3 regions of the Streptomyces sp. NPDC012769 genome follow, and region 2 is predicted to be linked to each of the others. Evidence: riboswitches for the same ligand, from Rfam matches in the RefSeq annotation. Region 2 holds a riboswitch; each other region holds the start of a gene.
The links. Region 2 has a riboswitch for cobalamin ahead of ACFY7C_RS15010 (cobalamin biosynthesis protein). Riboswitches for the same ligand answer to the same signal wherever they lie in the genome.
Positions count from the first base shown of each region.

Region 1: linked by a shared signal. The riboswitch ahead of ACFY7C_RS06905 (ABC transporter substrate-binding protein) and the one ahead of ACFY7C_RS15010 (cobalamin biosynthesis protein) in region 2 are both predicted to bind cobalamin.
Region 3: linked by a shared signal. The riboswitch ahead of ACFY7C_RS22650 (ribonucleoside-diphosphate reductase subunit alpha) and the one ahead of ACFY7C_RS15010 (cobalamin biosynthesis protein) in region 2 are both predicted to bind cobalamin.

Region 1 is NZ_JBIBCP010000001.1:1,539,746-1,542,000, reverse strand. It holds gene ACFY7C_RS06915 (STAS domain-containing protein) at 1-25, opposite strand, end outside; gene ACFY7C_RS06910 (STAS domain-containing protein) at 67-471, opposite strand; cobalamin riboswitch at 648-846, shown strand; gene ACFY7C_RS06905 (ABC transporter substrate-binding protein) at 885-1,943, shown strand; gene ACFY7C_RS06900 (FecCD family ABC transporter permease) at 2,060-2,255, shown strand, end outside.
Region 2 is NZ_JBIBCP010000002.1:1,313,385-1,315,639, forward strand. It holds gene ACFY7C_RS15005 (cobyric acid synthase) at 1-59, opposite strand, end outside; gene ACFY7C_RS15010 (cobalamin biosynthesis protein) at 56-1,030, opposite strand; cobalamin riboswitch at 1,065-1,198, opposite strand; gene ACFY7C_RS15015 (hypothetical protein) at 1,326-1,547, opposite strand; gene ACFY7C_RS15020 (anion permease) at 1,573-2,255, opposite strand, start outside.
Region 3 is NZ_JBIBCP010000004.1:294,166-296,420, forward strand. It holds gene ACFY7C_RS22650 (ribonucleoside-diphosphate reductase subunit alpha) at 1-888, opposite strand, end outside; cobalamin riboswitch at 1,020-1,160, opposite strand; gene ACFY7C_RS22655 (GNAT family N-acetyltransferase) at 1,200-1,712, opposite strand; gene mctP (monocarboxylate uptake permease MctP) at 1,792-2,255, opposite strand, start outside.

The DNA of each region.
Region 1 (2,255 bases), on a different contig from region 2:
CCTCCGCTGCCTCCGTGGCTCCCATGCGGTCACAGCTCCTTTCCGTCCTCGGCGGTACCGCCATGATCAGGCGAAGCACAGGTCGGCGCGATCCTTGACGATGGTGAAGAGACGCAGTGTCCCCGTCAACGCGAACAGCCGACGCAGTCGCCGGGGGAACGGCCCCGCCGGCACCAACCGGTGGTCGGCGAAGTGCGCGGCCACCAGCTCGTGCAGGAACGAGGAGTCCCCGCAGCCGACCTGGGAGACGTCGAGGACGACCAGTCGCGGCTCGGCGAGCCGCGCGTCGGCGAACGCGTCGTGCAGGCAGCCGGCCGTCTCCACGTCGAACTCCCCGGTCGCCGACAGGACGACCACCGCGCCCGGCTCCGGCGAGGGCTCGCGCACCACCCACGCCGTCCCCGACGAGGGCCGGTACGTACGGGGCTCCGGAACCGCGTCGGGGCGTGGCACGAACTGCGCGTCGACCATCACCGCACCTCCGCCCAGCACGTGCCCCGATCCGCGTTCCCTATGCGTGCGGGCACCCGGAAGCAGGGGTGCGGCAGGGGTGGGGCGAGAGTGAGGGACGGGGGAGCCGGGGTCGCGGCGTCGGCGAGCCGGGGGTGCGGCGGGGTGCCGGACCGTCAGGTCGTGATCTTGGGCTGTGGTAGCTTGCGGTGGCCAGTCGAACTCCCGTGCGTGACGCACGGTGGTCAGGGAATCCGGTGCGAATCCGGAACTGACGCGCAGCGGTGAGGGGGACGGGCGGGGCACGACGCCACTGGGCCGGGACGATCGGGCCGGGAAGGCGCCCCGACCGAGCGATCCCGAGTCCGAAGACCTGCTGGCGGACCGTACGGACCGGGCCTCGCGCACAGGCCCCTCGACGACCAGGATCAGCCGTGCCCCTTCACCGTCCCGCCCGCCCCGCCGCCCTGCTTCTCTGCGGGGTCCTGCTCCTCACCGCATGCGGCAGCGCCCCCACGGACTCCGACACCGCCACCGGCACCGGAGGCGGCGCCGCGTCCGCCGACGCGAAGAGCCGCTCCCTCGAGAACTGCGGCCGGACGGTGCGGGTCCCGCCCGGCGGGCCGCGCCGGGCCGTCTCCCTCAACCAGGGCACCACCGAGATCATGCTGGCCCTCGGCCTCGCCGACCGCATGGTGGGCACCGCCACCTGGACCGACCCGGTCATGAAGGGCCTGGAGAAGCCCGCCGCCGCCGTGCCCCGCCTCGCCGAGAACAACCCCTCCTTCGAGAAGGTCCTCGACACCGAACCCGACTTCGTGGCCGCCTCCTTCGCCTCCACCCTCGGCAAGGGCGGCGTCGCCACCCGCGAGCAGTTCGAGCAGCTCGGCGTCCCCACGTACCTCTCCCCGTCCGACTGCCTCGGCAAGGACAACTCCGGTGGCGGCGACGGCAGGCGCACCACCCCGCTCACCATGGAGACCGTCTACGGCGAGGTGCGCGACCTCGCCCGGCTGTTCGGCGTCGAGGAACGCGGCGAGCGGCTCGTCGCCGAACTGAAGGCCCGGGTGACGAAGGCCACCACCGGCCTGCGCGGCGCCGGCGTCAGCGTCCTCTACTGGTTCTCCGACGCGCACTCGCCCTACCTGGCGGGCTGTTGCGGGGCGCCCGGCGTCATCACCCGCGCGACCGGCACCGAGAACGTCTTCGACGACACCACCGAGGAATGGCCCCAGATCGGCTGGGAGACCGTCGCCGACCGGAACCCCGACCTCCTGGTGATCGGCGACCTCACCCGCAAGGCACAGTCGGGGGAGAGCGCCGCCAAGAAGATCGCGTTCCTGGAGTCCGACTCCGTCACGAAGAAGATGGACGCCGTACGGAACAAGAGGTACGTGCTCCTCAGCGGCCAGGCCATGAACCCCACCATCCGCACGGTCGAGGGCATCGAACAGGTCGCCGCCGCCCTGCGCGCCTCCGGCCTCGCGAAGTGACCGGCACGGTTCCGCGCGGCTCGCTCCCGCGCCGGGCACTTCCGCACCGGGAACTCCCGCACCGGACATCCCCGCGCGGCTCGCTCCTGCGCGCCGCCGCCGGCTGCGCCGTGCTCATGCTCTCGCTCGCGGTCGCCGTCACCATCGGACCGGCCGACATCGGCGTCACCGACGTCTGGTCCGCCGTCTCCGCCCACCTCGGCGGCGCCCCGTCCGGCCTCAGCCCCATCCGCGACGGCATCGTGTGGAACCTGCGGCTGCCCCGTACCCTCCTCGCCGCCGTGTGCGGCGCCGGGCTCGCGCTCTGCGGGG
Region 2 (2,255 bases):
ACGACGCTCTTGCCCGCGTCGGACGTGGTCCCGGCGACGAGCAGCCCCCCGCCCCTCATGCGTACCTCCGCTTCACCGCGTTCGTCAGGATCCGGCCGCCCACGCAGGCGGCCAGGGTCAGCCAGGTCACCCGGCGGGACAGCCGTACCGCCCGGTCGATGTCGGCCACCTCGACGGCCCGCCCCTCCCCGTTGAGCACGGGCCGGTGCTCGACCCGTCCGCCGTACGACAGGGTGCCGCCGAGCCGTACGCCCAGCGCACCCGCGAAGGAGGCCTCCACCGGGCCCGCGTTGGGGCTCGGGTGCTTCCCGGCGTCGGCCCGCCAGGCCCTCAGCGCGCCGCGGGGGTTCCCGCCCGCCACGCCGGCGAGCACGGCGGTGAGCCGGGCGCCCGGCCAGCCGGCGAGGTCGTCGAGGCGGGCCGAGGCCCAGCCGAAGCGCCGGTAGCGGGGGGACTTGTGGCCGACCATCGCGTCCAGGGTGTTCACCGCCCGGAAGCCGAGCAGGCCGGGCACGCCCGCGACCGCCCCCCAGAAGAGGGCGCCCACGACGGCGTCCGAGGTGTTCTCGGCGACCGACTCGACGACCGCGCGGGCCATCGCGGGCCCGTCCAGGGACTGGGGGTCGCGGCCGCACAGATGGGGCAGCCGCTCGCGGGCCACCTCCAGGTCGCCGGCGGCGAGCGCGCCGCCGATCGCGCGGGCCTCGCGGCCCAGGGTCGTACCGCCGACGACGGCCCACACGGAGGCGGCGGTCAGGGCGACGGAGGCGGCGTGGTGGCCGCGTACCGTACGGGCGGCGAGGGCGCCGAGCGCCACGGTGGTGCCGGCGCAGACGGCGGTGTGCAGGGCGCCGCGTCCGCGGTGGTCGCGGTGCAGGCGCTGCTCGACCGCGGCGGCGGCCCGGCCGAAGGCGGCGACGGGGTGGCCGCGGCGGGGGTCGCCGAGGAGCAGATCGACGGCGAGGCCGGCGGCCGCTCCGTAGGCGTAGACACGGGTGGTGCCGGGAAGTCTGGGGCGGCGGCCGGGCATGGCGCTGTGTCCTCACTCAGGGTCCGCGCCCTGGATCGACGTGACCGGCGGCGAGAGTTCCTGACTCCCGGCCCCGCGGGGCCGGTCACAGTGGCGGGACCGCGCCGGAATCGCACCGGGCTTCCTCTCCATTGCCGCCGTACTGGCCTCGGCAGTCCACCACGCTCCGCGAACAGCCGTCAACTCACCCTTGACCTGCGGCGGGTCACTGTGCGAAGCACCACAAACACGGCGGCCGGGCGGCCCGCACACGAGGTGCGGACCGCCCGGCCGTCAGGTCGTCCGGTTCGCCGGGTCAGGCGACGATCAGATAGATGCCGTACGCCACGGCGGCGGCGCACAGGGCGAAGCAGGCGTAGGCGCCGGTGCGGGCCAGGGCGGCGGAGCCTCCCTGGGCGGCGGCCTGCTCCTGCTTGGAGAGGCCGACGATGCCGAGGGTGAACAGGCCCACGAGGGCGACGGTCGCCACGAGGCTGACTCCGAAGACGGAGCCGAGAGCTGCCCAGTCGATCTTCATGCGGTTGCTTCCTTGTTCCTCTTGCTCAGACCGCGGCCGGGGCCGGGGGAGCGGTCGGGTCCGCCGTGCCCGGCGCGGGGATGGTGGCCTTGAGGTCCTCGTCCGTGACGGCGGCGACGGAGCCGGCCGGCGGCGGGGTGACGGCCGCGATGGCGGTGGTGACGACGCCCGCGGGCTCGGTGTCGGTCTCGACGTCGTTGACGTTGGTGTGGTCGACCACCTGGCGGCGGGAGATCAGCCAGATCGCGAGGCAGGAGGCGGCCAGGAAGGTCGCGACGGTGTAGACGCCCCAGTCGCCCTGGCGGGCCACGTACTCGGCACCGGCTCCGACCAGACCGGCGGCCGGCAGGGTCAGGCCCCAGGCGACGAACATCCGGGTGGCGGTCGACCAGCGGACGACACCGCCCTTGCGGCCCAGGCCCGCGCCCATGACGGCGCCGGAGCAGGAGTGCGTGGTCGAGAGGGAGAAGCCCAGGTTGGAGGAGGCCAGGATGACCGTGGCCGCGCTGGTCTGGGCGGCGAAGCCCTGCTGCGGCTGGAGGTCGGTGAGGCCCTTGCCCATGGTGCGGATGATGCGCCAGCCGCCGAGGTAGGTGCCGAGCGCGATCGCCACACCGGCGGAGACGATGACCCAGACCGGCGGGTTGGAGCCGGGGGCGATGGTGCCGCCGGCGACCAGGGCGAGGGTGATGATGCCCATGGTCTTCT
Region 3 (2,255 bases), on a different contig from region 2:
GCCCTTGCGGCGGCCGCCCTGGTTCACGGCGGCGACGGAGGCGTCGAGGGTCTTCAGGAACGGGACGATGCCGTTGGAGTGGCCGTTGGTGCCGCGGATCAGCGAACCGCGGGCGCGGATGCGGGAGTAGGACAGGCCGATGCCGCCCGCGTGCTTCGACAGCCGCGCCACCTGGTGGTAGCGGTCGTAGATGGAGTCCAGCTCGTCCTGCGGGGAGTCCAGCAGGTAGCAGGAGGACATCTGCGGGTGGCGGGTGCCGGAGTTGAAGAGGGTGGGGGAGGAGGGCAGGTAGTCCAGCCGGCTCATCAGCCCGTACAGCGCCGCGACCTCGTCCACGGCGCGCACGCTGTCGTCCTCGGCGAGGCCGCAGGCGACGCGGAGCATGAAGTGCTGCGGGGTCTCGATCACCTTGCGGGTGAGGGGGTGGCGCAGCAGGTAGCGGGAGTACAGGGTGCGCAGGCCGAAGTAGCCGAAGCGGTCGTCGGCGGCCGGGTCGATCGTCCCGTCGAGCCGGGCGGCGTGCAGCGCGACGAAGTCGGCGGTGCGGTCGGCGATCAGGCCCTCGCGGTGTCCGACGGCGACCGAGGCGGAGAAGGACACCGCGCCCTGGCCCGCGGCCTCTTCGGCGATGGTGAGGGTGAGCAGCCGGGCGGCCAGCCGGGAGTACGCGGGGTCCTCCGCGATCAGTCCGGCGGCGGCCTCGGTGGCCAGCTCGCGCAGCTCCGCCTCGTCCGAGCCGGCGTGCCGGCCGCGCAGCGCGGCGGCGGCGACCCGGCCGGGGTCGGTGTCCCGGAGGTCGGCGGTGAGATCGGTCAGGGTCCGCAGGAGTACGGTCCCGGGTCCGTCGCTCTCGATCGCTGCGGCCGGATCGGCGGGCGCGATGGTCACGTGGGGGCTCTCCCTCGCTCGGCTCGGGGCCAGGGCGGGGGGAGGCGGAGGGCGGGCGGCCGTACGCACGGCGGCACCGCGTCCACCGGCCCACTCCGCGAGGCCCGGACGTCTGTGGCACCCGGAACGGACGGACCGGGCGCACTGTCGGCAGGTCTTCGGACTCACTTCGTACGGAAGCGCATGAAGTACACCGTTGCGGGACAGTTCCGGATTTCCACCGGATTCCCCTGCGACGACAGCGAGCACGAGCATACATGTGGGGGGCGCCGCTTGCGGCACCCCCCACATGTTGTGTGTCGTTTGCTTCGCTACAACTCCAGGGTGTAGCAGAGCAGCAGGAATTCGGGGCGATCGGGGATGGGGGACCAGTCCCGTTCCGGCGTGTGCCGGAAGCCCAGACGGTCGTAGATGCGGTGTGCGGTACGCATGCCGGTCTGGGTGGACAGGACGATCCTCTCGCAGCCCGGGACGGCCCGGGCGCGGTCGACGCAGGCCCGGACGAGCGCTTCGCCGACGCCGCGGCCGCGGGCGGCGTGGTCGACGGCCAGCATCCGGATCTCGGTCTCCCCGGCGCGGGCGCGATCGCCCATCACCCCGGGGGCCGGGACGAAGGTGACGCCGCCCAGGATGGTGCCGGCCGCGTCGTCCACGGCCACGAGCACGTCGGCGACCTCGGCCCGGCCGGCCACGTTCCGCAGATGTCCGAAGTACCAGTCGTCCTCGCCGTGGAGGAGGTGCCCGTCCTCGAGATAGGCCCGGCCGGTGATCTCCCCCAGGGTCTCGTGCTCCTCCGGCCGTACGTCTCTGATCGTGAAGTCCATGCCCAGCAGTCTCCCTCGGGTACGGCTCCGCCCGCCGCCCGGTTTCCCGGGGGCGGGCGGAGCGACGGGTGTGCCGCGGTCAGTGGCCGGCGCCGACCTTCGGCAGCTCGGTGACGACGCCCTTGTCGCCGGCGTCGGCCGTGTAGTCCTCGGGCCGGGTCTCGTCGACGCCTTCGGGCGCCTTGACGGCCTTGAGGACGAAGGTGAGGACGACGGTGACGACGACGTTGAGGACGAAGGCGGTGAGGCCGATGTAGCCGATCTCGCCGATGCCCGGGATCTCGGCGGAGGAGCCGCCGAAGTGCTTCTGGGTCGGGCTCGCGACCCCGTAGGCGGCGGCGGTGCCGTAGACCATGCCGACGGCCCAGCCGGCGAGCAGCGCCCAGCGGTGGAACCAGCGGGTGAACAGGCCGCCGACCAGGGCGGGGAAGGTCTGCAGGATCCAGATGCCGCCGAGCAGCTGGAAGTTGATGGCGACGGTCTTGTCCATGGTGAGGACGAAGACCAGCGCGCCGACCTTCACCAGCAGCGAGACCAGCTTGG